Regions from separate parts of the Lysinibacillus sp. NPDC097195 genome, predicted to be linked through region 2. Evidence: riboswitches for the same ligand, from Rfam matches in the RefSeq annotation. Region 2 holds a riboswitch; the other holds the start of a gene.
The links. Region 2 has a riboswitch for FMN ahead of ribE (riboflavin synthase). Riboswitches for the same ligand answer to the same signal wherever they lie in the genome.
Positions count from the first base shown of each region.

Region 1 (16,144 bases), 240 kb from region 2:
TCGTGAAAGTGTCAGAAAATATTTCAGTATTAGTAGTAGACGATGAGGATCGTATCCGCCGCTTATTAAAAATGTATTTAGAGCGAGAAGGATACCAAGTCGACGAAGCAGAGAATGGTGAAGAAGCGATCGAGAAATCTTTAGAAAAAGAGTATCACTGTATTTTACTAGATATTATGATGCCTGAAAAAGATGGGCTAGAAGTTTGTGCAGAAATACGTGAACGTGCTGCAACGCCAATTATTTTATTAACTGCTAAAGGTGAGGAAGCGAACCGTGTACAAGGCTTCGAGCTTGGGGCAGATGATTATATTGTAAAGCCGTTTAGTCCACGCGAGGTAGTGCTTCGCGTAAAAGCGATTTTACGTCGCTCACAAGCATTCTCTCCTACGACGAATGCATCATCATCAAAAGATTTAGTGGTGTTCCAACACTTAATGATTGATCATGATGCACACCGTGTAACGGCGGAAGGCATTGAAGTGAATTTAACGCCGAAAGAGTATGAATTATTGTATTTCCTTGCAAAATCTCCTGACAAAGTATTTGACCGTGAACAATTACTGAAAGAGGTTTGGCATTACGATTTCTTTGGTGATCTACGTACAGTTGATACACATGTTAAGCGATTACGTGAAAAACTTAATCGTGTATCTGAAAACGCCGCTAAAATGATTGTGACTGTTTGGGGCGTTGGTTATAAATTTGAGGTTGTCAATGAATAGAATATGGAACAGTGTTGTCGGGAAGCTATGGGTAACCATATTGCTTCTCGTTTCATTTGTATTATTTGTTTTCACGGTTTTAATGCTCGAATTTCTTCAAAACTACCATATGCAACAAGCAGAGATTTCCCTACGTCAAACCGCTGCAACAATAGCGAGTATTGTGGATGACAATGAGACGGCGGAATCGACTTCGCAACTCTTAACAGAAATTTTACCTGAAGGTACGAATGCACTTATTGCTATTAATCATTTGGAAGTATCATTTGCTATGCAGGAAGGCGTTAATAAAGAAGAAATTCAAGATGCCATTTTAGCAAATAAATCTTTCCACGAAATTTTTAAGTCCGATGAACCAGTTATTAAGGAAATGCTAATGCCCTCTTCAACAGATGAAGCAAAAATGGAGTCGTATGTTGTGCTAGGCTTCCCACTAAACGTAGAAGATGAAGTACACGGTGCCGTCTTTATTTATCAAAGTCCTGATGCGTTACATAAAACATCGAAAGAGACGACGAAAATTGTCTTTTTAGCGGCATTTATTGCTTTTGTGTTAACGACATTTTTCGCATTTTTCTTGTCATCACGTATTACGTCGCCATTACGTAAAATGCGCGAGCTAGCCTTTGAAATTGCAAAAGGCAATTTCGAAGCCAAAATGCCAACAACGCAAAATGATGAAATAGGTCAACTTGCTGTTGCTTTCAATCAAATGGGGCGTCAACTAAAGCATAATCTAGAAGTTATTAATCAAGAAAATGAGCAATTGTCTAATATTTTAACCTCTATGACGGATGCTGTTATTACATTTAATCGTGATCGCACGATTTTACTTAGCAACCCACCGGCGGAGCGCTTAATGCAAAAATGGTTTGTCAATAAAGGTTCGCAAAGCGCTAAGCCAATACCACCAGAGCTGTACCATATGCTCGATCATGTATTAATGTTTGAAGATAAGCTAGAAGAAGAAATTGAAATGGATGGAAATTATTACACATTTACGATTAGCCCGCTTTATAGTGGGGAATTGATACGAGGGGCAGTCGCGGTTATTCGTGATATGACAGAGCAACATCGTCTAGAAAAACTGCGCTCAGACTTTATTGCTAATGTGTCACATGAGCTACGTACGCCTATTTCAATGCTTCAGGGCTACTCAGAAGCGCTGATGGATGATGATTTTATTCAAGATCAAGAAGAACGCAATGAAATTACGAAAATTATCTATGATGAATCCAAGCGTATGGGTCGATTAGTAACAGATTTATTGGATTTAGCGCGCATGGAGTCTGGTCATATGACGCTCTATAAAGATGAAGTCCCGATAAATGCAACATTTGAGCGCATTACGCAAAAATTTGCGCAAGTAGCAAAAGAGAAGCAGGTCCAGCTCATCTTTAATAGTGAATTCGATGACGATGCGCTTATAAGTATGGATGAGGACCGCATTGAACAAGTGTTAACGAATTTAGTCGATAATGCACTGCGTCATACGGATGAAGGTTCTGTTACGGTGAAAGTCGAGCAAGAACCGACATTTGCCAAAATCTCTGTGCAAGACACTGGCCACGGTATTCCACAAGAAGATTTAGCTTACGTCTTTGAACGTTTCTATAAGGCTGATAAAGCGCGTACCCGTTCTAAAGGAGGAACCGGCTTAGGGCTTGCGATTGCTCGCAATATTGTCAAGGCTCATTCGGGCAATATTATGGTCGACAGTATATTAAAAGAAGGTACTACCTTTACTTTCTATTTACCTTTTGACTAAATTTGCTTCGTTAACTTGTTCTATCATAATTCTTTAAAGTTTACTGAAATAAATGCCTATCTTACAGAGCCGGCTGCAAGTCGGCTCTAGTGATGTATGAGCAATTTGTGAAATTTCATCCAACTATATATTGGATGTAACTTGTGCAAGCGATAAACGACAAATACTATGAGAACGGGGGTGGAGTGCTTTGAATGACTCCGTGTTCCATCGATTATACGATGCATACCATCAAGACGTGTTCCAGTTTCTTATTTATCTTGTAAAAAATCGTACACTAGCTGAGGACCTTGCACATGAGGTGTATGTCCGTGTACTGCGTTCATATGAACAATTCGCAGGAAACAGCAGTGAAAAAACATGGCTGTTCGCTATTGCTAAAAATGTCGCAATCGATCATTTTCGTAAGCAAGCTGTGCGGAAAAAGCATTCGCTCGATTTTTTTGACTGGGAAACGGAACAACTACATTCAACCACACCATCACCGGAAGATGTGTTAGAGGCCAGTGATGAATTAAAGCAGATAGAGTCTGCACTTGAAAAATGTACAGGGGATCAAAAAATGGTGATTATTATGCGCTATTTCCAAGATTTATCGATAACAGAAACTGCGCAAATACTTGATTGGACAGAGGCGAAGGTTAAAACGACACAACATCGAGCCATTAAATTTTTAAGGCAACATCTACAACAGGCTATGGAACAGGAGGCGAAAAGGCAATGACACATAAACAATTTGATGATGACCAACTTGAACAAATGTTGAACAATGCCCCAAAGCTGACTGACCATCGTTCGAAAGAGGAAGTGCTGAAACGCTTGCTTGCCGATGCCCGGTTGCAAGATAATATTCATCTTCAAGAAGCGATGCAACCACAAGAGGATGACAAAGAACAAGAGCAATCGATGTCTACTCATCAAGATGTACAGCCTATAAAGCGCTCTAAAAGTAAATGGCCTGTTTTAAGTAGTGTTGCGGCAATTTTCGTACTATCTGTAGCAGGTTATGTGTATTTATCGAATAATACGCCCGCTAACAATGAGGCAAATGCCCCTATTGAGAATTTTTCTACTTTACAAGAAGATCAGGAAGTAAGTGAAAGTGATAATGCGGATGGCGTGATGAAAGCTAATATTGGCGCTGAACATGCGCGTATGCTGACGCTACGTACTTCCGTTTACGAAGAGGATTTAGCAAATGCAGCAGTATTTAGAATTGGCTTAACAGGGGGCAATGCTGATAGTATTCCGATGACGTATATTATACCGAACGAAAAAATAACAGCGGACTTTGGTAAGGAAAAGCCAACAACTTTACAAATGTATGAAAAATATGCACCTCAAATTAATGAGGAAGCGCTTGGATTGGCAAATTACCATCCGTACAAAGGTGAACTTAAAGAAGAGGGCGAAACGCTCGTTCATGTACTACCAGACAAAAATGAATACGATGTAGCATCGGCATCTGTAACGAAATATTTAAACTCATTAAAAGATACTTTTGCTGACTCTGAATATAAAGCTATTACATTAAAACATGCTGATGGTTCTGCTTACGAATTTTCTCAAGCTGGTGAGCCAAGTGAGCCTATTTCGTTAACAAATGCTAATCATTATAATTATTACTTATATACTGAGGAGAATGGCACGGAATATTTATCGCCCGACTTTCATCAAACGTATCCTACTGTTATAGAGGCACTACTTACAATGCGCGATAAAAAAGATGATGTTTATGTGCCAGTCGTTCCAGACAATGTCACTTATACTGTAAAAGAAGAAGATGGGGGCGTTGTCGTTACATTTGACGCACCGCTCGATTTAGCGACAATGGATGCTGTACGGGCAACGCAATTAATCGAAGCAATGATGTTGACCGCGTCAAGCTTTGATAAAAAGCTTCGTCTCGATAACGTTGTACAGGATAATTGGGAGGGCTTTGATTTAACGCAGTTTCTACCCATGCCGGTAGGAGCAAATAAACAAATGTTGCCGTAAAAATTCATAAAAGTAGCTTATTTTAAATGTACATGACTAAATGTTAGTCGTGTACATTTTTTTTGTGTAACAAATTAATGTGCAACATTTCTCATTTAAAAGTTCTACTTGCATGTTAACTGACTAGGAAGATAGATTTAATCTCTCAATAATAAACTACTAATAAATATCGATATTTGAATATTCAGATATTCGAAATAGTTTCCTTGTGATAAATTGGAAATACCACACTAAATTGAAAAGTGTGACAATTAAAAGCGGAAGGGGAAATGAGATTTGAAAAACTTTAAGTTTACGAAATTTTTAAGTAGTATGCTTGCTTTCATTATGGTGCTTTCTCTAATGGTTCCATTGACGAATGCTCAAGCTGAAGAAGCGAAGCCATTCAAGCAGGATAGCCAAAGCGAAAGTATTATTCAACTAAAGGCGGCTATCGCTGAACAGCTAAACTTATCGAAAGATGGTCCAACTCTTCACGAAAGTTTGCAAAATATATCAGGCAATCAAGATGTTGCAGTTATTATTCATTTATCTGAAAAGCCTGTAGCTCTAGAACAAGGAATAAACCAAGTCAAAGGCAAAAAATTTTCTAATGCACGAGCAAATGAGGTCCGTGCAAATGTACAAACACAACAAGCAAAAGTTAAAAAAGAATTAGCGAGTAAGAAAGTACAAATGACTCAAGGATACACATTTGATACTGTTTTAAACGGTTTTGCGGCAACTGTCAAAGCAAGTGATCTTCCCAAATTGCTGACAGTAGAAGGCATTACATTGATCGAACCGGATGCAATGGTGTATGCCTCAGAAGATAATACGGTGAAATCCTCTGAACTAAAGAAGGAAGAGCAATTAGAAGCTCGAATGAATACGAGTAATTCGTTCCTCGGCATTGAACAGCTGTGGAAGGAAGGCTTAGAAGGACAAGGGATAAAAGTAGCTGTATTAGATACTGGTATTGATGCAGATCATCCTGAGTTTGCTGGCATTTACAAAGGGGGAAAAAACTTTATTCCTAATTCAGCAACTTACACGAAGCCACGAGCAGATGACGACGCATCGGAAACATCGCCTACAGAACGTCCTGCTGGGACACCTGAATTTAATGAAAAAGGAAGTGCGTTCTATACATCTCACGGTACTCATGTTGCGGGAACAATCGCGGCAATCGGCGCAAATGAATTCGGTATTAAAGGAATTGCGCCAAAAGTAGACCTTTATGCTTACCGTGTTTTAGGGGCTTATGGAAGTGGTGCAACATCGGGTATTGTAAAAGCAATTGAAACAGCAGTGATGGAGAAAATGGACGTCATCAACCTTTCGCTAGGTGGGGGAGCTAATTCTGAAACCGATGCGGGTTCTTTTGCCATTAATAATGCTATGATTGCGGGGACAATCGGGGTTATTGCAACAGGGAACTCTGGTCCAAATCGAGGAACAATGGGTACGCCTGCAACCGCGCGATTAGGAATTGCTGTTGGTAATACAACAAATCCTGAAGTGATGTATAACGGGGAAGTAAATATTACAGTTGGCGACTACAGTTTTGTAAAGCAATTGCCATTAATGGGTACGACTTTTGGTCAAAATTTAACAACACAGCTGCAAGGAGACTTTGACCTCGTTGCTGTTCCAGGATATGGAGAAGTAAAAGACTTCACAGGAATTGATGTAGCAGGTAAAGTAGCATTGATTTCTCGCGGTAATATCGCATTTGTTGATAAAATTGCCAATGCTAAAGCAAATGGAGCAATCGCAACCATTATCCACAACTTTGCTGGTGGCACGAATGCACCGAACATTTCAGGCACTTTCCTCGGTGATTCATTTGAGTTTTTACCAACATTTGATATGTCCCAAACGGATGGTGATGCCATTCGCGCTGCATTAGCAGGAGGAACTGGAAAAGTAAGCTTTAGTCAATTTGCTTCGACGACGACTACGGGTGATGAGGTGAATGCTTCAAGTTCCCGTGGCCCATCCACACCAAACTTTGACATTAAACCAGATGTCAGTGCACCTGGAACAAATATTATGTCAACGATTCCAATGTATAAAAAAGATTTCCCTAACGCGGAGTATGGGGAAGCCTATGCTCGTAAAACAGGTACTTCAATGGCAACGCCACATATTGCTGGTATTGTGGCATTAATCAAACAAGCAAACCCTGATTGGACTGCGTTTGATGTAAAAGTGGCGCTTTCCAATACAGCTAAAGTTTTAGATAAAACAAAATACGATGTATTTGCTCAGGGGGCTGGGCGTGTAAATGCTTATGCGGCAGTACATCCTGAAATTCTTGCCTACGCACTTGATAGCGCAGTGATAGATGGAAGCGGTGCTATTTCTGAAAACTTAAAAGGTACAGTTACATTCGGCCCTCAATCACTTAAAGAGCAGGATATTTCTGTAACAAAACAAGTTGTAGTAAAAGATATAAAAGGCAACGGCGGCAATTACAATGTATCGATTGATGTGACGAAAACTTTTGGTGATGCGACAGTTACTGTAGATCAGCCAACATTTAACCTAGTTGGTGAGCAAGTTCTAAATATTACCTTAACTGCTTCCAAAGCCACGGCACCAAATGGCTCTGAAATACTAGGGTATATTTATATTAACGGTGGCGCGACAGAAATTTCATTACCATTCGCGGCTGATTTTGGTGATGCGGCAGCGACTGAAATTAAAGATTATAAAATTACTGAAACAGACTTATCCTTTAATGGAGATGGAGTGAAAGACTCAGCTGTACTTTCGTTTACTTTAACGGGCGATGTAACAACGAATTATATCGAGCTGTGGGATATTATGAATCCTAACGGTGGAGAATACGGAGACGGTTATATTGGTTATCTTCATGCAGGGACTGCGCTAGGAAAAGGCTCCTATACGCTGAATATTGGTGGGCAGTATAAACCATGGGGAGCAGCACCTGCCACAACGATTCCGGACGGTCTGTATACAATTGATTTTACTGCTCTTGCAGCAACGGGCGTAGTTTCAGATTATGTTGGACCAATTGTCGTGAAATCGACTAAACCAGAAATTACTGGTTCGGTAGCTGAAGGTGTCGCTACTGGCCAAGTAACCGATAAATATATCGACTACAATGAAGAATTATATTTATATGGTTTACAGTACAATTTAAATGATAAATTAAAAGCTTCTTATATTTCGACAATAAATGGCGAAGTACAAGCACCAGTTGCTTTCGATTTAAATCAAGACGGTAGCTTCACATTCCCAGTAACTGCAGATACGAATGCTGTGTCAGTCGTAATTAATGACGCTGCTGGCAATGTAGGTAAAGCAATCATCTATGAAAAAGAGGTAGTAGAACCAGTCGTAACGCTTTCAGTAAATCCAACAACGTTAAACCTGACAGCTGGGGATACTGCACAATTGACGGTAACAGAAACGTCAACGCCTGCAGAAGGTGAGGCAACGATGGAAGATGTAACGTCAAAAGCGTCTTATATTGTTGGGGATGAAAATGTCGCTACTGTCGTCAATGGAATCGTGACTGCGGTGGCTGAGGGCACGACTACAATTACTATTTCACATGGTAAAAATGAAGTAACAGCCAACGTGACAGTTACTGCACCGGTTGTGGAAGCACCAATCGTTTCACTAGCTATTGACCAAGCTCAGGTTGAAACGAGAATCGGTAAAGAAGTGGCAGTGAAAATTACAGAAGTCACTACTTTTAATGGAACAACAACGGAAACAGATGTAACAAAACTGGCAACATATAAAGTAGCAAACGATAAGATTGCTACTGTCAAGGCAGGTGTTGTAAAAGGAAAAGGTCAAGGAAATACGACAATTACAGTAACATATGGTGAGCACACACTAACATTTGATGTGGTTGTTGTAAAGCCAGGTAACGGTAATGGCAATGGCAACGGAAATGGTAACGGCAATGGCAATGGCAATGGCAACGGAAACGGACATGGCAATAATAATGAAGTTACCGAGGAAGAGTACTAAGCCATTTTAGTTCAAACGAAAAGAGAAATTGCACTGTGCAATTTCTCTTTTTGTGCTTCTCCCTTCGCAAGGTCAGGAACCCGCTTAACCCAGTGCTTGTAAATCACACATTAAAGCATACAAAATTAATCGGAATTTTTTAAGCAGAAGTATTTACTTTTGTGAGATAAAACATTATAGTTAATTTATAAAATAATATTGATTCATCTTCGGGGCAGGGTGAAAATCCCGACCGGCGGTAATAGAGTTGTAAATCGCTAGTGTAGTCTAAAACTACAATAGCTCGCATGATTTACATAATGGCTCTTCAGCCCGCGACCTGTGCAAAGATTTTTTTGCATGGCTGACTTGGTGAGATTCCAAGGCCGACAGTATAGTCTGGATGGGAGAAGATGAAGGTACGATCGTCATTCGTTGTTACGAATTAAGCTATGTGCGAGCGTTTTTTTTAGTGTGTCTATTAATCGCACTGCTTGCTCAAAAAATAGCTAGTAATGGCGCTATTTAATCATGCCTTTTCTCCCTTATGCTGATGTGCATAAGGGTTTTTTCGTGAAAAACAATCGATTACGTCGTCACCTTTCTTCTTGCAAGATTGAATCAGCAAAGAGGAGAGAGTTTTCAATGAAGAAAAATATCAAACTGCAATCGTTTATTACGATTGGTATGCTGAGTAGTATTTCGTTTTTATTAATGCTTTTTAATTTTCCAATTCCACCGTTCCCAGCTTTTTTAGAAGTGGATTTCAGCGATATGCCTGCATTACTTGCAGCCATCACAATGGGGCCAGTAGCGGGTATTTTAGTAGAGTTATTTAAAAATGTTTTGGATTGGGTTTTCTCAGGTACGCCTACAGGAGTCCCGGTTGGTCATATTGCAAACTTTGTGACAGGTATATTATTTATTTTACCAGTATCATTTATATTTAATCGTTTTAAATCAATCGCAGGTCTTGTTGGCGGTTTGGCAACAGGAACAATTGTCATGGCAGTAGGGATGAGCGTGTTAAATTACGCAGTATTTTTACCAATGTACACGTACTTCTTAGGTATGGAGCCAGTCGTTGGCGATTCATTATACACAATGATAGTTGCAGGAATTTTGCCGTTTAATATTGTAAAAGGTATATTATTAACGGCGATTATGGCGTTATTGTTCACAACAATGCGCAAATGGATTGAGCAACAACGTACAATGTATTTATCAAAATAAGCGTAAAAAAGTATAATTATGAATAGTGTTCAAGTAATAACACCTTTTAGATTGTTATGTCTAGAAGGTGTTTTTTGTTGTTTAAATTTGCTATAGCAAAGTTTTGAGATAAGAAAGAATAACAGATCACACAAGCAAATACTATATGTTAGATATTTCATTTATATATCAATACTGTTAAAAAATATAGATATTGGTTGATATTCCTGTCTCAAACATTAGGTTTATGATAACATATATTTGAATCTTTTAACTTTGAAAAATAGGAAAGGAAGTGTATACATCACACATGAAAAAGATATTGAAACCATTGATTAGTGTTATTGCCATCGGTACCCTCTCGCTATCTATAAACATAGATCAAAATGTATTAGCGAATAATCTTGCAAATTCATGTGAGTATGATTCGACATCGAAAGTAAACCCTGATTATTCGACAATGAACTGTTTGTTAACCGAAACTGCACTGCGTTATGATGTTCCTCCTGAAATTGTGAAGGCAATAGCGGAAGGTGAAAGTGGAAATTGGCGTCATTTTGATAAGAATGGGGAAGTGATTGTGACAGCTGATAATGGAATTGGCATAATGCAAATTACAAATCAGGCAGGTTACGATCAAGATAGACTAAAAAACGATATTGTCTATAATATTCAAGCTGGTGTAGAGACGCTAGATGCTATGTTTAAGCGAAAAGATTTACCTCGCATCAACGGAGGGGAACGAGATGTATTAGAACAATGGTATTTCGCTATCATGGCTTATAACGGTACTAAGCCAGTAAATAGTCCAATTGTTCAAGCATCTGGTGAAAGAAATGCCAATGCCTATCAAGAAAAAATTCTAAAAATTATCAATAAAATGGAATTAATAAATTTAACAGAGCTGCCTTTTTCACGTGAACATTTTCAATATGACTCGAACAGCAAGGAGAATATTAAGTTTTCAAAGATGACCTATGATTTTGATTTACCATTAACAAAATCTAAGTATTATTTTAAAACAAATCAAAAAGTTAGTGCATTAACGAATGTCACAGTTAGGACAAAACCTACTACGGATAGTCCTTCTTTAGGTACTTTACGTGAAGGTGAAATGGTGACCATTACAGGTCCATTTGAATATGAAAAAGTATCAACGAAGAAAAACCATTTTGTTTGGTATCCTGTGAAAAGAAGTGACGGAACAGCAGGGTATGTTGCATCAAGTTATTTAAACTACTCAGCTTCAACACCAACACCTCCAGTAACACCGCCAACAACAGGAAACGTTGATGTATCAAAGTTTGCTGATTACAATGCAAACCAATACTGGGCTGAGGATTTTAAGTGGGCAGTCAACATCGGTATCATTAGTGGATATCCAAACGTGAAAAATCCATCAACAGGTAAGTACGAAAACTTACTGAAACCGTACACGAACTTAACGGAAAACCAAATGTTATCAATTCTATTACGTTACTTCAAACCATCAGAACTAGCTTCAACGACAGCTAATACTTCATGGTATGGAGACGTAAACTACCAACTGGCTACAAAATACGCTCTACCAGTTCTAGGTGCAAACACAGCATCCAAGCAAGCCATTGCAGGTAAAAATATTACACGGGGTAACTTCGCTCGGATCTTAGTTTCAATGCATTATGGTAAGACTGTATCTCAGTCAGAAGCTATTACATTCCTTCGTGATAATGGCTTAACAACTACTAAAACAAATGAAGCGTTTAAACCAAATGATTCTCTAGCAAGAGCGCACGCAGTGGCATTCTTCCACCGTTACGAACAAACATTTAATAACTAAATTGCGACTAACATGTAAAAAGGTGACTATAAAAGTCATCTTTTTTTTGATGATAAAATATCCTTTTTTGTTACTCCTCACTAAATACATTGAAAGATTTTGTTTGATGGGAGCTACAAAGACATTTGTTAAACTACTGGAGTGACTGAGAAAGCATAACAAAAGGACTTGTGTGTAATTTTACGCACAAGCCCATAGACTGATGTGTGATTTAATTTATTGCTTATCCCCAGGAGTTCTTTTACTTAACCGCCAGCCTACATATACGCCTACAAACATTCCTCCGAATGCACCTAGTACGCTATAGCGCATGATAGAAACTATGTAGTCGTACACAGGTACATAGGTTGTAAAACTTGTAATAGAATCATCAAAAGTTTGTGTGTAATCAACAAATAATATTGCTAGGGCTAAGGTAATTAAAAATCCATATGTAGTCCATTTTTTAATACTTTTTTCCAAATTCTCAACTCCAAATACTCTTTTGTATAAAAATTGTAACATAGCCGAGTTTGAGTTGGTAGAGGAGTGGAAATGTAGTAAAACAAATGAAAGTGTCCTTTACAAGGATAACAAGCACTTTGAAGCGGATGAATTATAATAAATTCTCGTAAGAAGCTGGGAATTGTAATTGTTAAATTAAGATAAGATAGTGCAAACCTCGAGTATTTGATTACTCGAGGTTTTTATGTTGGGTAATAAAGCGAGTAAATGAAATAGTTGGAGTGACTATTCTAATTTATTATTTTAATGTACAATTAATGCGAGATTAGTTAGTTTTGAGGAGAATGAAGAGATGAGTGAAAAAAACGGACAGTGGTCCAGTAAGTTAGGATTTATTTTAGCATCGGCGGGAGCCGCGATAGGGCTAGGGGCTATTTGGAAGCTTCCTTATGTGACAGGGCAAAGTGGTGGAGGCGCTTTTTTCCTTATTTTTGTAGTGTTCACATTATTGATTGGCCTACCGATGTTATTATCGGAGTATATTTTAGGGCGGGGTACGCAATCTGAAGCGGTTACGGCCTATAAAAAAGTTGTACCAACGAAACCTACTTGGGCTTGGGTTGGACGCATGGGTGTACTCGGTTGTTTTCTATTATTAACGTTTTACAGTGTTGTCGGTGGATGGATTTTTATCTATAGCGGCCTTGGTGTATCTGGAGCAGTTATTGATCCGACCGTAAATCCAGCTGAGCTATTTGGCAAGATTATAGGCACGCCATGGATTACATTATTAGGTTTAGCGCTATTTACATTAGCCAATGTACTTGTCATATCACTTGGTGTACAAAACGGCATTGAAAAAGCAAATAAATGGATGATGCCATTATTATTTATTATGTTTATCGTTCTTGTTATTCGTGCAATAACATTAGATGGGGCAATGGAGGGTGTAAAATTCTTCTTATGGCCAGATTTTTCGAATATAACAGGTAAGGCGCTTTTAGAGGCGTTAGGGCAGTCGTTTTTTGGACTAGCTGTAGGATTTTCTTGCTTAGTGACGTATAGTTCATATTTGAAAAAAGATGTAAGTTTACCGAACTCAGCGGGTTCAGTTGTTATATTAACAGTGCTTGTATCATTTTTAGCAGGACTAGCTATTTTCCCTGTAGTTTTTGCCTTTGATTTAGAACCGCAAGCAGGGCCTGGCCTTCTCTTTATGGTGTTACCAACAGCATTTAGTCAAATGCCTTTTGGGGAAGTATTTTTAGCGCTGTTTTTATTATTGTTTTTATTTGCGACGTTAACTTCGTCTTTTAGTTTATATGAAATTATGGTAGCGGCATTTATGGAGAAATGGCAAATGTCTCGGTCATTGTTAACACTGTTACTTGGGGTTATAGTCTTTATTGCCGCGATCCCATCAGCATTATCTTCCAGTGTGCTAGCGGATGTCTCTATTTTTGGTAAGTCGATTTTTGATGCGACGGATTATTTAGTGTCCAATTTAATGCTACCTTTAGGTAATTTGTTAATTGCCATTTTCATTGCCTACGTGGTGGATAAAACTTTTGTGAAAAAGGAATTACTAATGGGAAGTAAAATGGGGCAAGGTTTTTATCTGACGTATCGTCTATTAATGTTAGTGGTCGTTCCAATCGTGATTATCGTTGTTCTGTTAAATATGCTTTTGCAAAAATAAAAGGTAGTAACCAGTGCCAGGCACCCAAACAATTCTAAATAATCAGAATTGTTTGGGTGCCTGGCACTTTCATTTGTTAATATTCGCTTAGGGCGAGTTCACCTAACCAGCCTTCTTCTTTAATCATTTGTTTTGCTTGTAGTTCACTTTGGGCAATAGGAAATACTTTATTACATTGTGAGATGGCAAATAGCTTATGAATAAAATCATCGGTTACAATAATGCTGATTTTCTTATCGAGCGTTGTGACTTTCTTTGCAAAATTAATAATCATTCCGAAACCGGTACTATCAATATTAGTAACCTTTTGCATATCAATAATATAACCGTGCTTAGTGTCTATACTTATTGCTTGAAGCTCCTCTTTTATGGGACTAATTAATCCATATTCTAAATCCCCTGTAAAGGCGATTAAAATATAATCAGCCTTTGTATCAATAGTAATTGAATTTTTCTGATTCATATAGTGCGCCTCCATTTCGCTCATAGATTAGAATGCGAATTTCTTTACTTCGTTTTGTAAGTTAGTGGAGATTTCTGCTAATTCTTCGGAGTTTTGCGAGATTTCAGCAACTGTTGCATGTTGTTCTTCGGATGTTGCAGCAATTTCTTCGGTCGCTGCAGCAGAATCTTCGATAATGCGTGAAATATCATGAATGGCATGCTGAACATTTAAGGAATTGTCATTGACATGTGTGAATGCAGACTTCATTTCCTTCACACCGTGCTCTGTTTCAGTAACTTGCTCGACAATTTCTTTTAAGGCATTGCCGCCCTTACTAATAATATGCACCTGCTCCTCAACAGCAAGTAAATTACTTTCCATAGTTCTAACAGTTACGGCAGTCTCGGCTTGTATATCTTTGATTAAATTAGTAATTTGCCCAGAAGCTAAACTCGATTGCTCCGCCAGTTGACGAACTTCAGATGCTACAACAGCGAAACCTTTTCCTTGCTCACCTGCACGAGCTGCTTCGATGGCAGCATTTAAGGCTAGTAAATTGGTTTGTTCGGCAATACCGGTAATGACGGTAATAATACCACCTATTTCTTCAGAGCGTTTACCAAGCTTTTGAATTGAATCGGTAGCGTACGATACTGTTTGTGTAACAGAGTTTAAATGTTTGATCGCTTCATTAATGGCATCCTCTCCTTTACGAGCAATTTGGGTTGATTGGATTGCTCTATTTAACGTAGTTTCTGCTTTATCTAAACTAATGGCTACTTCGTCAATTGTTTTTTTCATCATTGTGACAATTTGCTCAGCCTGATCGGATTGCATGGTAGAGCCATTGGCGATGTCATTCATTGTGACAGCGATTTGATTGGATGCTTCACTCGTTTGGTGGGAAGATTCCGCTAACGTTTGTGAGGAACTCGCGATTTGATTGGCACTATTTGCTACGATCGTCATCGTTTCGCTTAAACGATTTTTCATCTCCATAAAAGCTTGCGCTAAATTGGCAATTTCATCTTTTCCTTTAGGCTTTAATATCTTGACGTTTAAATTTAAATTCGCTAATTCTTTTGCCGTAGCACTCAATTGGTTGATAGGCGCAATAATTTGCCGCTGTAAAAACCAACTAATACTAACAAACATTAAAATGGCAATCCCTAATGAAATAGCAACATTTTCTAATGCATATTTAGTTGCGAGGTTAATATAAGGGGCGGAAGGGGTTCCGGTTGACCACATGCCGATGATGTCACCTGTGCTATTGAAAATCGGTTTGGTCGCCATCTGGTACATGCTGCCTAATACAGTCGCTGAACCGATATAACGCTCTTTTTGCTCTAAGACAGTAGTTGCTAACTCTTTAGGAGCTTTGGTATTCACTTGTCGTACGCCATTTTCCACAATATTTGTATTAACGCGTGTATCATGTTGGAAGATTGTCACAAGGTTTCCGTCTGCTAGCTCACCAATTTCATCAACAATAGCAAAATTGTTATTAATTTTAACATCACCTTTGTATAATTCATTATCTTGGATAGACCAATCCCCAGGTACAATGACATCGAAATATTGATAGCTCAATTGTAAATCGGATAAAAGCTTCGTATTTGCACTTTCTAAGAAATTCTTTTTCGCTTCATTAAAATCAATAATGGCTATTAGCGTTACCATTAGCAATATACAGGAAAGAATGAGTAAGTACATTTTTTTCCTAATTGTCCACGTCATAAAAATTCCCTCCTAAATGCTTATTCATGAAATTTCTTTGAAACACCGACTAAAAATTTTGTTTCCGAAATATGTTTGAACCAAATAGCGTCGACCATATGTTGGATGAAAAATAAACCACGACCACGATCTGAGTAATTTTCTTCATTCAAATCGAATTGCAAAGCTTTATTCAATTCGGTAGCAGAAATTCCTTGTGCTTCATCAATAACAGTTAGTTTAATCTCCTCGTCGTTCTGGGAGATTTGTACTTGTATCGTGTTACTATGGGGGCTACCAATATTTTTCATCGTCGCTTCAATCGCATTAATGACCAATTCAT
Region 1 is NZ_JBIWDP010000001.1:1,920,831-1,936,974, reverse strand. It holds gene ACIQXI_RS10025 (response regulator transcription factor) at 9-725, shown strand; gene ACIQXI_RS10020 (ATP-binding protein) at 718-2,493, shown strand; gene sigX (RNA polymerase sigma factor SigX) at 2,684-3,217, shown strand; gene ACIQXI_RS10010 (RNA polymerase subunit sigma) at 3,214-4,491, shown strand; gene ACIQXI_RS10005 (S8 family serine peptidase) at 4,768-8,484, shown strand; FMN riboswitch at 8,686-8,882, shown strand; gene ACIQXI_RS10000 (ECF transporter S component) at 9,109-9,696, shown strand; gene ACIQXI_RS09995 (SH3 domain-containing protein) at 9,986-11,494, shown strand; gene ACIQXI_RS09990 (hypothetical protein) at 11,711-11,956, opposite strand; gene ACIQXI_RS09985 (sodium-dependent transporter) at 12,291-13,637, shown strand; gene ACIQXI_RS09980 (STAS domain-containing protein) at 13,714-14,100, opposite strand; gene ACIQXI_RS09975 (methyl-accepting chemotaxis protein) at 14,128-15,822, opposite strand; gene ACIQXI_RS09970 (ATP-binding protein) at 15,843-16,144, opposite strand, start outside.
Region 1: another riboswitch for FMN. It lies ahead of ACIQXI_RS10000 (ECF transporter S component); the one in region 2 lies ahead of ribE (riboflavin synthase).

Region 2 (16,144 bases):
TCTTACCTAAGAGTGGACATGAAATATATGAATCTTTGTTGCACTTTTCAAGTGATGACGTATTAGTGATGTTTGGCTTTGTAAAACTACATCCTGAATCGCGTGTTTTATTACAACACGCAAAAAAACTTGGCATGACAACGATTGTTATTACAGACAGCATCGTATCAGATTTCAATATGCTTGCGGATATCATACTATTTGCAAGTCGTGGTGAGCTTTGGGAATTTCATTCAATGATTGCACCAACGTTTATAATAGAAAGTATTATTATTGCTGTCGGAAAAGAAACGGCTGAACAATCTATGTTGAAACTTGAAATGTTGGATACAATTCGTAAGGAATATAAAGATTTATTGCCAAGATGAACAAGCCTTTTTGGGTTGTTTTACAGGAGCTTTCGCTTGAACTTTGCGAATGCTCCTTTGTTTTTGCCTAAAGTACGTTTAAAAAACGGCAACGAAAAAAAGCGCCAATCTATTTTAAGACTAACGCTTTCTTAATAAAAGTAATTTCAAATTTGTTGCGTTTTCCTCTACTAATTAGTATTTCCTAATGATGCCCAATCGGATAACGATAACTGTTGAACGACTTCATAACCGTTACCTACACCTTTCGGCTTAACAATAACCGTGCCCATATTCGGTATTTCGCCCAACCCTACACCTTGCGGAAAACTATGCGCAATAATGACTTGATTAGTGCCAAAGGGCGGTTTCTTTTCTAATTGTGCTTGGACATTTTTTAATATTTGTTGTTGTTCAGCAGTTGAGAGTTGTCCCCCTAAATTATTAATTTCAAACCACAAAGGGTCAATTTGAATATACATCGTTGGAAATGCTAATTGTGCCGTTTCAATCGTTCTGCACAGCGGACTTGCGATGATTGGTGAATAAATTGGAATTTGCAAATAATGCAGCATTTGTCCATAGTAAACAGCTTCTCTCCGACCGTAATCAGATAAATTCCGCTGTGTATAACAGTATTGAAAATTAAAATATGGCTGATCCTCACCTACCGTCGCTTCTCCATGTCTTACATATAAAATAAATCCCCCTGCTCGCAGTAAATCAAGAATAGATTGTTCCAATGCCATCGTCCCCTTCTTTCGTACTCTAGTGATTTACTGTTAGTGTATGATGTTCGTTGCCCAGAAAATGATGGAAGTCGCTCATAATACTGTTTAGACGGAGGGGGTGACATTGTATATGTTTGAATTTTCCCCGAACTATAATCCTCAATGACTTTGTGCTTATCTCCTCCAAAGGCATCTACCCAATCACCAATAGATCCAGGATTAATCATCGTAACCATTTGTCCATTTCCGTTACGATAACGATACGTATTCCCAATTGACTCATTCGTACTACTATTTACTACCTCTGTATAGCCGTCAAAAGAACTTAACTTTGTGAGAATCTTTCTAATTGATTCGATGGAGCATCACATACACTACAAAAACACCCTTTTGAATTTCAAAATTCTTCCATCGAATGTTGTTACCACTTTTGTATGGTCACCCGAAGAATCTGATTGGACCAGTTGGATACATTATTAACCACCCCTCTTTTCTGCGACATCTTTTAATGTTTATTTAATGTTTTTCTTATTCCTCAATATTGCCCTTTAATGCAAACGAGCGCTGATTCTTGTTAAAGAATCGCGCCTGTTAATTGAAGAATATATTTTCACAATCCACTTAAGCTAACCTATCAGTAGTAAGAACCGATGATAATATTCATTTTTTATTTCCACCCAAAGCATTTTTGATTTTTTTTAACTCTTTAATTGTGCTCTATTAAAACTTTCCCCCAAAAAAGAGGTGTTAGATTGCTGAACACTTTGAAGATATTGTTCAATAACTAAATCAACAAATGTACTAAAAAAGCACAGAATCACTGTTTATATAGAAACAGTGAACTGCGCTTTAAGAATAATATAAATAGGTATTACCAAGAAAGATCAAATTGATGTGTTAAAATTGAACCGCTTCCACGTCTATAAGAAAACTTACCCGTAATTCCTGATGAAGCAATAACATCGCTATTAATAGGTGTATATTTCACAAAATTAGTTGTATGAGAAATTGGTGAATCATATACGATAGATGTTATCTGTTGTTTTGGCATATATTCAGAAGCAACATACATAGTTCCGTCAGCTTTCCATCCAGTTCCAAAATTAGCTGCCTGATATTCTAAACTAGTCATATTAAATGCAGCGTCTGATCTGAGTGGTGTTACTGTGTATCTAGTAAGTTTTCTCGTTGAGAACCCACCTAGTGACTGTCCATCATAATCTAATTTAATTCTCACTCCAACACTCGAAGAAGCTGGATACTTGTCTTCACTTAATTGACCAGCTGCTAATAAAGTTATTTCACTTTCTCCTTTAGAAATTACATCACCATTTGGAAAAACTTCTTCACTAAGTACTTTATGGATTTCTACTTTTGTTATTTCTACTTTATCTTCTTCGATTGTGGATAATAGTCCTTTGGGCTGCTCGTTTTCGTTTTCAGTAACTGTCACATATACTTGAGTATGCTCATTATTAACTAATTCCCCAGCTAGTGCTTTTTGAAACAATACCTCATTGGATAATTGAGACGATTCATAGTCAATAACTGTAGAACTTCCTTCATTTTCGTTAGCTAAAGCAACTTTACTTGCAGACAGAACAAAAAGGGCGCTAAAAACAAACATGATTATACGAAACTTCATAATTAACTTCCTCCTTTTTTATAAGTACTACTATGAGAATATGTGCTAATAGACTGTTTATAATAGTTTTATACTTTCATCTCCTTTTATTCCTTTTTTTGGCAATCATATTTATATTTATTTTTGCATATTTTCAGAAAAATGTCTATTTTTAGAACTATGCATTGTATGATATTGATAAATATGATTAAATTTTGTTAAGAAACAAATAAAAATAAACGTGTATAGAATAAAAATATGTATCTGAAAGGGTGTTATCAATGATTTACAAGAAAATTAAATATTTAGTAATTTTCTTTAGTCTATTATTTTTAACCGCTTGTGAAGGTGAGACATTTATATTATATGGAGAAAGCGAAAATTGGGCCGTACATTACGAAGTTAAGAAATCTACTGACTGTCAACCAACAAGTGGGTATATAAAATTTATAGGAAATCAACTTATTCCAGAAAAAATAGAGTATGCAATTAGTAATTCATCAGGGGATGTGCCAATCGAGGAAAATGGAACATTCACTTTGCCAAACGGATGTACAAATGCTACAAAGGATTCGGAAATTGATGCGGTAATTAAATGGGATAATCAATCAGAAACTATACTTTTAACTAATAAATCCAAATAAATTTGTGTTATAGTTTGGGTCTTTAATATTTAAAATATTAATCAATTGGACGCAAGTTAGAGGAATAAGGAGATTTAATATAATCAATCTTTTTAAAAGAAAGCTATCGTTTTGATGAATCTTTATTAAAAACGATAGCTTTTTATATACAGTAAAATAAGGTATTTAGAGTGCTTTTTAATCAGACGCTATGCATTCAATTTTGAAAGGTTAATAGTTGTAATTAAAAATTTAAGATTTATTGGTTCCTAAGCATCTAAATGGTTTAGCGTGAAATCTGCTCCTTCTACGATAACCCATGTCTTGTCATAATCAGTAAGCAATACTTGCATACCATATACTTCACTAAATGGATATGGCTTGCGAGCTTCTAAAATGAGCGGTTTACCACCAATGACTAAGGTTTGGTTATTCTTCATTACTAAATAGCCCGTTATGACGCGTATAGGCTCCTTAGAGCTAATAAATTCATTCTTGCCTATAGCATACCGTTTAATATTTTTTTCGCTATTGGTATGCATGTCTTTAATTTTAAACCTTTGTCCCTTTAATACTTTTCGCAAAATAGTACCATTCCGGCTGCATACATTTACTTTCTCACCTGCAATTTCGAGAATTCCATAATGCTGATAGGTAGCTTTATTGAACAAATAAAAAGCCCCCTACTAGTTCAAGTAGGAAGCTATCATTATTTATTCTATTTTCCAAAGCGGTTCGGCTTCATAGTGAGTATATGGCCTACTTTAAAGGAATGATTACTTTCGCTGTCGTTTCAGATTCTGCTGTTGTTTGGATAGAGATAGTGCCGTTATATTTTTTAACAACTTCTTTTACAATAAACAGGCCTTGTCCTCTTATTTTACCTAGTTCAGGCTTTTTCGTTGTAAAGCCTTGCTTAAATATTTGATGTGGCTCAGATATTGTTGGCCCTGTATTAATAATTGTAAAAACATACTTCAAGGCATCCGCATAACAGTAAATTGTTACTTTACGATCATTCTCAGGCAATTCAATTGTAGCGTCAATCGCATTATCAATTAAATTGGACAATATTTTTATTAAATCAGTTGTTTTTATATTATTGTAAGCATCCTGTGAAACCGTTACATCCATTTTAATATTATGATTTTGAGCCGCCAATTTTTTCGTTTGCAACAAAATGGACAGACCAGGATGATTAATATTTAATTTTAATGATTTTATTTCCTGTACATCTTTCGATAAAGATGATAAATAATGTTTCGCTTGATCGGCCTCTCCTAATTGTAATAGACCATACAATACTTGTATATGGTTGGTAAAATCATGTCTTAACGAAGAGACGGAAGTAATTAACGCTTTTATTTCAGTTTGATAGGTGTCCTCAGTAAGTTCCACTTCTTTCGTCACTTCTTTTTGATACCATCTTTGTAAAAAGAAAAAAGAAGCAATAACAAATATAATAAATAGTCCATTATAGATAAACAATAATATATTATTTTCTAGCACTTTACCTTTAATGCCATTGACTTTGTCGGCCCCTATATCAATTCCGAGATAGCCGATAATTTGACCATTTTCATTCTTAATAGGAGCCCCAACGGAAAGGTAGTCTCCATGATTAGGGTCCTCAATGACATTCGTAACATACGTTAATCCTCGGTTCGCTAATTTAACTTGCTTCTCAGGAACGGTACAAGGTATACCAATTTCAAAACCTTTAGTTATGTTGGCAGGTGCACCAGCTATCATGGCAGTAGATACTGTAGGATTATCAATAAGTAAAGTATACACTAATAAAGCGCCTAACTTTTCTCTCGCATCATTTAAGTAGCTTCTTAATTCCCAATACGCTTCACTTTCTACTGGATTATTTAAAAACTGCTGATATAGTTTGACATCAAGTGATGAAGCTATCGATATAGCCGCTTCTAGGCTTTGGTTTGCAATGGATTCTTCCACTGTCTTTTTCATTTTCACATAAGAAGTCGCAACATTTAAACTTGTAAACAATGATAATAAGACAGTCGCTAATACTAAAATTAGTTTAATTTTACGATTTTTCATACAAAATGGTACTTCCTCATCTATTTTATTCAATAAAAAACATATGTCATAATTACTATAACAGATTATTATTCATGTAAATTACAATAATATTATACTATAGTAATTTTCGTTTCATCATGTTTATTTTAAAATACCTTGAAAAAATTCGTTAAATCCAATTACACATTTTATTACACGCCAGTATTGTTATAATTTTTATTAGAATTCATTTCTTTCGTAAGTCGAAATAGCAACAAAACGAAAGGAGAACAGCCCAACTAATGTTATGCCATTCCCCTTATATATTCTTTTAAATTATAAACCAAGCCTTCTAAATTAGATAGTCTGAAGTATTTTTCCTTTAATGGTTTTCGGCAAAATAAGATTACCTTCTATATACTGTTGTAGAGAAAATGATAGCGGCATACAATTTTGTCCTATTCCTACAATCACCTGTAAATTAGATGGTGCGTAGATGACCGTATGCAAAGTGCCGAAGTATTCGTTATACTGTTTAACAAATAATGGTGTTTTCCCATTATTAAAAAGATGATATACAGACTCAGTCGTCCATGTATCTTTTACAGTATTATTGATAAAGCGTTTGCGTTGTAAAGAATTGTTAATATAAGCTCGATTTTTCGGTTGCAATTGCTGTGATTCAAAGTGATTAGTACAAATAAATGGCTTACCCTGATCCACCACTTGTTCAGTTGGCGTAGCCTCTACCACTACCACCTTCCCACTTGCATCAGTTATTGAAAAATTGTAGCAATAACGATGGGGAAGTTTGCTTAGTAAGTTAACGGCCTCATCAATATTTTTACACTGATCCAACAATATACGAACAATCGTTGATGCTAGAAAGCCATCCCCTTGCCATGCGTTATTGACAAAATGCAGGCCGACAACTAGCCCTTTTTCATTCATTCCATCCAGCCTGCCAATGAGTTGCTGGCTAAAGCCCACACTTGCATAACCTGCATGCGGATTAGAAAATACAAGTCTTGCATCATATAAAGAAGGACTAAAATCATAATTTCTTATATATTTCCCACCATGTACAAACGATGTACAACCCATTTCAGGAAAGGATGTATTATAACCACTATACATTTTAATGATGGTATCCAATGGCTGGTGTAAAGCATGTGCTAAACCTTGCATTTCTTGCAAAAGATTTGGGCAAACATCCTGTAAAATAGCTTGAGCCTGTGATGTGTTACAATTAGCTGTTAACGTAAGAAGTAGTTCTTGTTGGGCTAAATGAGCAGACACTAGATGTTCCTTACTTTGTTGGATTCCTGTCAGATAGGCATCGCCCTTTAATGCTATTACCTTTACCTCTATGTCATCATACTTCTCCATTTACTTCTCCCCCTAAATCCGCTATCTATTTAATACAATCGTAATCGTTTAAGTAACTGGAAGGTCAAGAAAAATAATACAAAAAAAGTTGCCTTCCACTACGGAAGACAACTTAGCATTTGACCAAATCATTATTTTTTAGGCAAAGATACATTATTTTAGCAAATGTTTTTTATTTCTATATACATGTACTAAAACAATCTATACCCATTATCTAAAGCTTTTCTCTTTAGATTTGAATGTTTTACAACAAGTATCTGATGATTGACTTGCCACCGCTTCTGTCATTGTATGCAATTCAAAATCAGTAGCAAACTCCTCATCCTTGTTACCGATACGCTTATCCATATCGATTGCAATTTTTTCAGCCCCACAGAAATTACCTTTAGCATGGAACACACAATTCGATACTGAACAGCTTACTTGAACATTCGGCATAATTATCCACCCCTTGTGATTGGTCTTGGCAAGTATAAAAACCATTATTGCTCTATACTCTCCAATACGTATTTTGTCCAATCCAAGCGTTTTTACAAGCAAAGTATACAAATAACTTCATTTGCTAATAAAACGGGAAAATCTGTGAACACTACTTTCGTAATGCTAGCTCCTGCATACCGTTTACTAGCATTCACTAATTTTCACCGGAGGACCTGGTCTTATCTTGAGGCTGTAAAAATTCTGGACGTTTACCATACCCCTTTGGCGCTAGACGTAATAAAGATTTTTGGATATCAAGCCAGTTCAAATTGGCGCCAATATTTAAATACGGTACACCTAGCACTCGAATATTTGCAACGTAAATAAGAATAAAAAACATGGACAAGAAGAAACCGAACAAGCCAAAAAATGCCGACAATAAAATAACAAATAAACGGAATATACTCATGGCTGTTACAAACGATTGATTCACAAGCGTATAAGCAGCGATACTGGAAATAGCAATTACTATAATCATGGATGGGCTTGTAATACCTGCCTTGATAGCCGCATCACCAATAATTAATCCCCCAACAACACTCATTGTTCCACTTAAAAGTGAAGGTAAACGGAGACTTGCTTCCCGAAATAATTCAAACATAAATAACATTAGTAATATTTCCAATAAAGTAGGAAAAGGCAAACCGGTTCTTGATTGTACAACGGTTGCTAGCAACAGAATAGGCATTTGCTCTTGATGATAAGTTGATAAGGCAAGCCAAAAGCCTGGTGCAAGCATACTTATTAATACACCAACAATACGCAAAAGTCGCTCTAAAGAACCGACGAAAGATGGATAATCATTATCCTCACCCGATTTAAACAGCAAAAATATATTTGGTGGTGTAATCATGGCATAGGACACACCGTCAATCAATATTAGAATACGCCCCCTACTTAATGATTGTAAGGCATAATCGGGTCGACCTGTATAATCATGGTGAGGGAGAATTTTAGCCTTTTTTTCTAATCTCTCCATTAAAATATCGCCACTAATCACAATATCCGTATCAATTTTACGTAATTGCATATTAATTTCGGCGAGCATTTTTTTGTTCGTAATGTCCTCCATGTAAAGCACAGCGACTGTAGTTTTAGAACGCTTGCCGATTTCCATCGTATTTACACATAATGAATTAGTCGGCAATCGTTTACGAATTAAAGCAATATTAACGAAAACATCTTCTATAAAATTATCTCTTGGTCCTTTTATGACCTGTTCTTCTTTTGTTTCTTCAGGCTTTCGATTTGGCTTTTTTGCAATGTTGCTTGAAAATAAAAGTTTTTCCTCTTCAAAGTAAAGTAAGGCGTTACCCGTAAATACACGTGTAATTGCATCTTCCAAATGGGTTATTTTTTGAAGATTAGGAATGTGTAGTTCCGTTATAATTTGGTCTTCAAGCGATGTGATCGAATCACCTTCGAATAACGCTTGCACTCGATCAATAATAACCTTATTTAATAAAAATTGATCAAACATCGATTCACATGTTATAAAATGCACAGTATATTGTTGAAAGCAATAAGATTGAAAGATAACGTCAGCAGAGCGTTGAAATAGTTCCTTCAACGTTGTCAATTCGATTTCTTGTTCCATTGATTGAATATTCCTCATCTCCTACTGAACCAGATTCAAACAATGTATTTTTCTAAAATACACTTAAACATATATTTCCCTATGCCTAAAAATTTATGCAAAAATTGCAATACAACAAGTTCTTTTTTCATTGCCGCTATTGATTGTCATTCGAAACTTATTTGCCAATCATTTTTTGCAAATTTGCCATTTCAATAGCTGACATTGCTGCATCATAACCTTTGTTACCAGATTTCGTTCCAGCACGCTCAATTGCCTGCTCAATATTTTCAGTTGTAACGATGCCAAAAATAACAGGTACGTTTGTCGTAAGTGATACACTAGCAATCCCTTTTGCAGATTCGTTACAAACATAATCGTAATGTGTCGTAGAACCTCTAATGACTGTTCCAAGACCAATAATGGCATCATATTTTTTTGTTTCAGCCAGTTGTTTAGCGATAAAGGGCACTTCAAAAGCACCTGGTACCCATGCAATATCTATCATTTCTTCGTCTACACCATGACGTTTTAGCCCATCTAGTGCACCACTAAGTAATTTACTTGTAATAAATTCGTTAAATCTCCCAACGACCACCGCTATTTTTAAATCATTGCCAATTAATTGTGCTTCAAAAGTTTTTCCCATCATATATCTCTCCTTTTACACTGTTTGCGTTTGTTGACGACGATATGTTGCTAATGCTTCAATCGAAATCATTTTTAAATGATGTTTTTTGGCATAGTTCACTAAATCATTAAAGCGTAACATTTCCCCATTATCGCCCATGATTTCACAGATAATGCCAGCTTGCTTACTATTACAAAGCTTTGCTAAATCAATTGCAGCCTCTGTATGCCCTCTACGTTCTAATACGCCATCTTCTTTCGCAACGAGTGGAAATACATGCCCCGGTCGACGAAAATCCTTTGCTTGCGCTTGGGGCTCTAGCATTTTTTGAATCGTCAATGCACGCTCAAATGCGCTAATGCCAGTAGTCGTATCTTGATAATCAATACTTACGGTAAATGCTGTTTGATGATTGTCTGTATTATGAGCAACCATAGGATGCAACACCAATTGCTGTGCAAGCTGCTGTGAAATCGGCGTACAAATAAGCCCTCTACCATATGTCGCCATAAAGTTGATTGTTTCAGCTGTCATAAACTCTGCAAGAGCGAGTAAGTCCCCTTCATTTTCACGATCTTCATCATCAACTACGACAATGATTTTGCCTTGCTTTAAATCTGCCATTGCTTCTTCAATAGAATGTAGCAAAATGGCCACCTCCTTATATTTGCTTGCCTTCTTCGCAAGTTAAAAGCCATGTTTCATTAAGTATTCTTTGGTAATAGTCGACGATTGCTGTCCCCGTTGTAGCTGATGAATAATGTATTTTCCAACTAAATCAGTCTCGATATTGACGATGGACCCGATGTTTTTTGTGCCTAACACCGTTTCCTTATATGTGTGTGGAATAAGGGATACTGTGACACGGTTATTATCCACTTCAAAGAGCGTTAAGCTTGTACCATCAATGGTAATAGAGCCTTTTGGAATACAAAAGCTTGTTAATTCGTCTGGCAGCTCGATATCAATATACACTGCATTAGCCATTGGACGTTTACGTATAATTTTCCCTACACCATCTACATGCCCCGATACAAAATGACCACCAAATCGTCCATTTGCAGGCATGGCGCGTTCCAAATTAACTGCATCACCGATAGTAAGTTGCCGCAAATTCGTCGCTTTCACCGTCTCCGGCATTACGTCCATCGTCAACTCGTGTTCATTAAAATGGGTTACAGTTAAGCAAACGCCGTTGACGGCTATACTATCACCAAGTTTTACGTCGACTACCATTTTTGGCGAAATAACAGTAATAATCATACTTTGTCTATTGCTTTGCAAGGTTTTTACTGTGCCAACATCTTCAATAATACCTGTAAACATTTTCACCCTACTTTCTCAAAATAGCATGATCAAATTGCTTCATATCCTCCTTTCCACATTTGTTGCTAAACAAAAAACCCCTTATAAAAAGGGGTTTGGGAGTTCCAATAAATAAGACGTCAAGAAATAAACCTATTGGCTTTATTTTTTTCCACAGGCTGCCATCTCATCGTTCTTCTCCCATCCAGACTATCACTGTCGGTTTTGGATTTGCACCAAATCAGCTTGCGCTCACGGACTTTGAATTACTTCATCACCGCCGATTGGGAATTTCACCCTACCCCGAAGAACAGATACTTATTCTATTTTTCACTAAATAAAAAACTCCCCAACGTTGATGATGGGAAGTCGGTTTCCGTATAAGCGTAGCCAAATAGACCTTTTAAAGTCCTACGAATTTAAAAAGCTTATACAAGTACCCTTCTCCCATCCAGACTGTAACTGTCGGTTTTGGATTTGCACCAAATCAGCTTGCGCTCACGGACTTTGAATTGCTTCATCACCGCCGATTGGGAATTTCACCCTACCCTGAAGGATATGTTTATTTAGTTATCTCATACGATAACATTATTTTAAAAGATTATCCACCAAAAGTTTGCCTTCATCTCTTAAAACGATAAGCTCTTAAAACAATCTAGATGGCGCTGAAAGGAAAAGGCGCCTAAAATAGCAAAAGCTCCTTTATTTAAAAGTTAGAAAGTAACCTTCAAACAAAGGAGCATATAGTACCTTATTTATTATTCGTCTTTCTTTGCAGGGACAACTACACGAGAATTGCCCATCATTAATACGAAAATGGCTGCAATCACTATAGGAATAAGTGCAAGAAGGAATACATGCGTTACCGAACTAGACATCGCATTAACAATGATATCTAGAATGTTAGCTGGCATTTTCTCACGCACACTTGGTTCAAAAATTTGTCTCATATCGCCACTTTCAAACATTGCAGAATTAGCACCTTGCCCCATATTTTTAAAACCTTCTGCTAGTTTACTTGTAAAGACATTGTTTTGGATTGTTCCAAAAATCGTCACACCCATCGTCATACCGAGCGTACGAAGAAACGAATTGGTTGAGTTCGCAGTCCCTCGATAACGAGCATCTAGGTTATGTTGCGATGCTGTCGGTAGTAGTGAGAACGAGAAGCCCATACCAAAACCTACAAGAATCATATACAGCGTAAGAAGGATTCTAGCCGTATCTGGCGTTAGTGTGCTTAGTAAAAACATACCTACAAAATAAGAGATAACTGAAATAACCATTAAATTACGGTAGCTTATTTTCGTTAAAAAGATACCACCAAATGCACTACCTGCAACAGATCCCAACATCATTGGCATCAGGACTAGTCCTGCGTTTGTTGCTGAACCACCGTAGACAGCTTGCACATAAATGGGGATATAAACTGTTAAAATAATAAAAGTACCGCCATATAAGAAGGCCAACATTTGCGAAGAAGCAAATAAGCGACGCTTAAATAAAAAGAAAGGAAGGATTGGTTCTTGCGCTTTCAACTCTACAAAAAAGAACACAATAAAGAACACCGCAAAACTGATGAATAATGCAATAATTGGTGCTGAACTCCAATCATATTGTTTACCGCCCAACTCCAATGCAAACATCAAGCTAATAACCGCCAATACAAGTGTAATGGCTCCCCACCAATCAATTTTCTGTTTTGTCAGCACTGGAGATTCTTTATAATTTTTTATAATAAGAAACAATGACACAATGCCGATCGGCAGGTTAATATAAAAAACCCATTCCCAACCGAAATGATCGGTAATATAGGCACCTAAAAGTGGTCCTACAACACTTGCGATACCAAAAACAGCACCAAGTAAACCGACCATCTTTCCTCGTCTTTCTGGAGGAAAGATATCAAAAACAATTGTAAATGCGATTGGCATTAACGCTCCTGCGCCAATCCCTTGTATCGCTCTAAAAATGCTCAGTTGCTCAATCGTATGCGCGACACCACAAAGAGCCGATCCAATCATAAAGACGCCTAATCCAAAAATAAAAAAGCGCTTTCGTCCGTACATATCGGATAATTTACCGAAGATAGGCATACCCGCCATCGTAGTGACCATATAAGCAGATGTCACCCAAATAAATTTGTCCATTCCGCCAAGTTGCGATACAATCGTTCCCATCGCAGTTGCAACAATTGTATTGTCAATTGCTGACATAAAAATGGCAAGCAATAAACCTGCCACGACTAACTTTGTATTACTAATACTTTTCGATGCTTCCATCAAGAATCTCCTTTACAAATTATTCATACCTTCGCAAGAATGAACACGCAATTAATTACATATTCAACAAATATTTCTATTATCTTTTCGTTCAGGATGTTAACAGTCTAAAAGGTGCTTTATCCTTTGTCAAGCAAGCAATCCCTTAACATACCCAAGTTAAATCTCACGTATGAATCAACAAGAAAGTGCCAGTCACTTTTTTTGTGACTGGCACGATTTAGCACAACAAAAAATAGCTAGAACCCCGTTGCAAACTTACAACTTTTATAAAACTAATTTTGATGTTTTATCTCGAAAATAATATTTAGAAAACCAAATATTTAAAGCGATCGTAATGATGGTTGTAATTATAAATATAATAATAGTTGACCAGCCATTGGAAACTCCCAACCACAGTAAGAAAAAATGACCAGCCATCACGATAACCAAAATTGGTAATCCAAAAAGTAAACTAACTAATACATTCGGATTTGATTTTACTGCTTCAGATGGGTTTTCCCAGTCAATACTAGGATGAATCATATCAAAAACAGGTGTTAGTAGATTATAACAATACATCAATATTAAGATAGTGAGCATCATCAAAACCGTTGCCTTGTTCATATAACCAAATAGCATAAAGATTATAAAACTTGTTGTAACAGCAATGCCACTAGGAATAGCTGCTACTACTACTTTTGAGAAATAAATTTTCTTGCTGTTTAATGGCAAGCTTCTTAACAGGTGATAATATTTACCTTCTCTGGAGTATGGCGTGCCACTGACGTTATTTATACAGCCGATCAATAAAACCCCATAGGCGAAATATAGTTCAAAATCACCTTGTTTCGTAAAATTACTACTAATCGGAAGCCATCCTGCTTGCATACTAGTTAAAAAAATCAGGACCAAAATAGGGCATAACTCTACTCCGAGTACAATTTGCATTTTAAAATAGGGTTCTGTATGAATGACCCATAATTCTCTTTGTAAATAATTTGCCCACTCATTTTTGACATGGTAAACTTTTGTTCTTTTTTTACTTAATTGGCTGCCTTCAAGTAATCCGTTTTCAAAATAATGGATGGATAGTATTTTTACAATGAAAAGGAATAACAGTACACTCATTAAACTCATCGTAAGTAACGCCATTATGAAAAGGAGAGAAAATTTACTGGACGTAAAAGAATAGGCGATGTCACCAACGATAGGCATGGATAGCACTAGTTCATATATTTGTTGAATGAAATTACTCAATGACTGCTTTAATGCTGTGAACGTTGTCAAATCGATGCTTATTATGTTGATAAATAGCTGATTTTTTATATATTGAATAACAGTCACACAAAGCGATACGGACAATATAAAGAGTATAATAATATTTACTATAAAGTATGTTGCTTTATTGATAAAGTGATGTCTAAAACTATTAATAAGCGCTAAGATAAATAACACAAGTAGGATTATGAGTATATTAGATAGTGGTATAAAAAGCATTAACTTTATTATTTCTGTAAATTTCGCTTTAAAGCCCAACGATAATAATGTAGGTATTTGAGTGATAGCAGATACTACTGTTGGTAGCAAAAGCATACTGCCAATTTTCGATACAATAATATCTTTTGACGAAATAGGCATATGGGCCATTATGCCAAATTCAAAATAATGGAATACTGTTGTTAGGGCAAAATAAATAACTAGACCATAAACGAGAAGATTTGAAATAATAAAATTGTAAAACAGATATTCTTCTGTGTTTCCTAAATAATTTATTGCTATGTTGATAGTGGTTAATTGTACAAATATATAACAGAAAGCTATGATTAAAACTGCCTTTAACATAGGTTGTTTAGGCTTGGCGTAAAACGAAGAAACAAAAAATTTAGTTAAAAGAAATTTAGTATTCAACATTTTGTTTCTCCATAAAAAGGGATTCCAGTGTATTTTTCTCAACTATATCTTCTACGTTTTCATGGAGAATGATTTTACCACCTTTTAAAATCGCCACTGCATTGCAAATTTTTTCAGCTATATCGAGAAGATGTGTGGAAAAAAACACAGTACCACCCTCTTCAACGTATGACTGCACTATTTTTTTAAACGCTAACACCGACTTAGGATCTAACCCATTTAACGGTTCATCCATAATTATTATTGGAGGATTAATCGTGAAGCCAATAATTAGCATTAATTTATGCAACATACCATAAGAGTATGTACCCATCGCTTTATGTATGGCTTCCTCCATCTCAAATTGTGTAATAAAATTTTTCATTCGTTCTGTTTGCTTATTATCATATAATTTCATAACAAAACGCATCCAATCATAGCCCGATATATTTTTGAAAATATTAATAGTATCTGGAATAAAGAAAAACTGTTTCTTATAGTTGAGTACTTCTAATTTGCTAACACCATTAATAGTAATAGTACCCTCGTCTGGTTCTAAAATGCCCGTTATACAATTTAATGTTGTTGTCTTTCCCGCACCATTTGACCCTACGAACCCCAATATTTCTCCTTTTTTAATGTGAAGCTCTAGGCCATTTAATATTTGTTTACTACCATATCCTTTTTGTAAATTAGTGATTTTTAACAAGTCCCCCCTCCTGTCTATTAATTTTTATGATATTTCTTGTGAGCAATCCAATTATGTGAAATCGACACCATTAAAGTAATCCATATAAACGTTATTAACATATTTCCATATAAATGAGAATCGACTGAACCCTTTATTAAAACTATCATTGCATGCTGACTCATAGCAGCAGGATTTACTAAATCCATTATTGGATGTAAGCCACTAATCATCTTGAAAAGAAGCAAGCAAACAATACTAATTAACGCTATAACGCCTTGTCCATTGAAAATCGTACTGACCATAAAAGTAAAGGAAAGAATAAATAAAACCCATAGTAAATAAAAAATAATTGCTAAAATCATATTTAAAAATGGAATATGACTAAACAAAAAATTGACATATACATACGATACAAAATATCCAAATAACACACTTACTGCTACAAATGAAAAATTAGCAAAAAGTTTGCCCCCAATATAGGACCCTACATTTACTGGTCTTGTTAAAATAAAGTCGAGCATTCCATTGGCTTTATCGGACTGAATAATGCCCATCATGGCTATGA
Region 2 is NZ_JBIWDP010000001.1:1,683,042-1,699,185, forward strand. It holds gene ACIQXI_RS08705 (MurR/RpiR family transcriptional regulator) at 1-368, shown strand, start outside; gene ACIQXI_RS08710 (histidine phosphatase family protein) at 539-1,090, opposite strand; gene ACIQXI_RS08715 (hypothetical protein) at 1,950-2,723, opposite strand; gene ACIQXI_RS08720 (hypothetical protein) at 2,984-3,346, shown strand; gene ACIQXI_RS08725 (hypothetical protein) at 3,595-3,996, opposite strand; gene ACIQXI_RS08730 (Spo0B domain-containing protein) at 4,085-5,392, opposite strand; gene ACIQXI_RS08735 (C45 family autoproteolytic acyltransferase/hydrolase) at 5,711-6,742, opposite strand; gene ACIQXI_RS08740 (DUF1540 domain-containing protein) at 6,953-7,180, opposite strand; gene ACIQXI_RS08745 (spore germination protein) at 7,377-8,819, opposite strand; gene ribH (6,7-dimethyl-8-ribityllumazine synthase) at 8,977-9,447, opposite strand; partial or broken gene ribB (3,4-dihydroxy-2-butanone-4-phosphate synthase) at 9,466-10,077, opposite strand; gene ribE (riboflavin synthase) at 10,117-10,755, opposite strand; FMN riboswitch at 10,924-11,049, opposite strand; FMN riboswitch at 11,170-11,295, opposite strand; gene ACIQXI_RS08765 (MDR family MFS transporter) at 11,493-13,016, opposite strand; gene ACIQXI_RS08770 (hypothetical protein) at 13,284-14,909, opposite strand; gene ACIQXI_RS08775 (ABC transporter ATP-binding protein) at 14,896-15,597, opposite strand; gene ACIQXI_RS08780 (ABC transporter permease) at 15,615-16,144, opposite strand, start outside.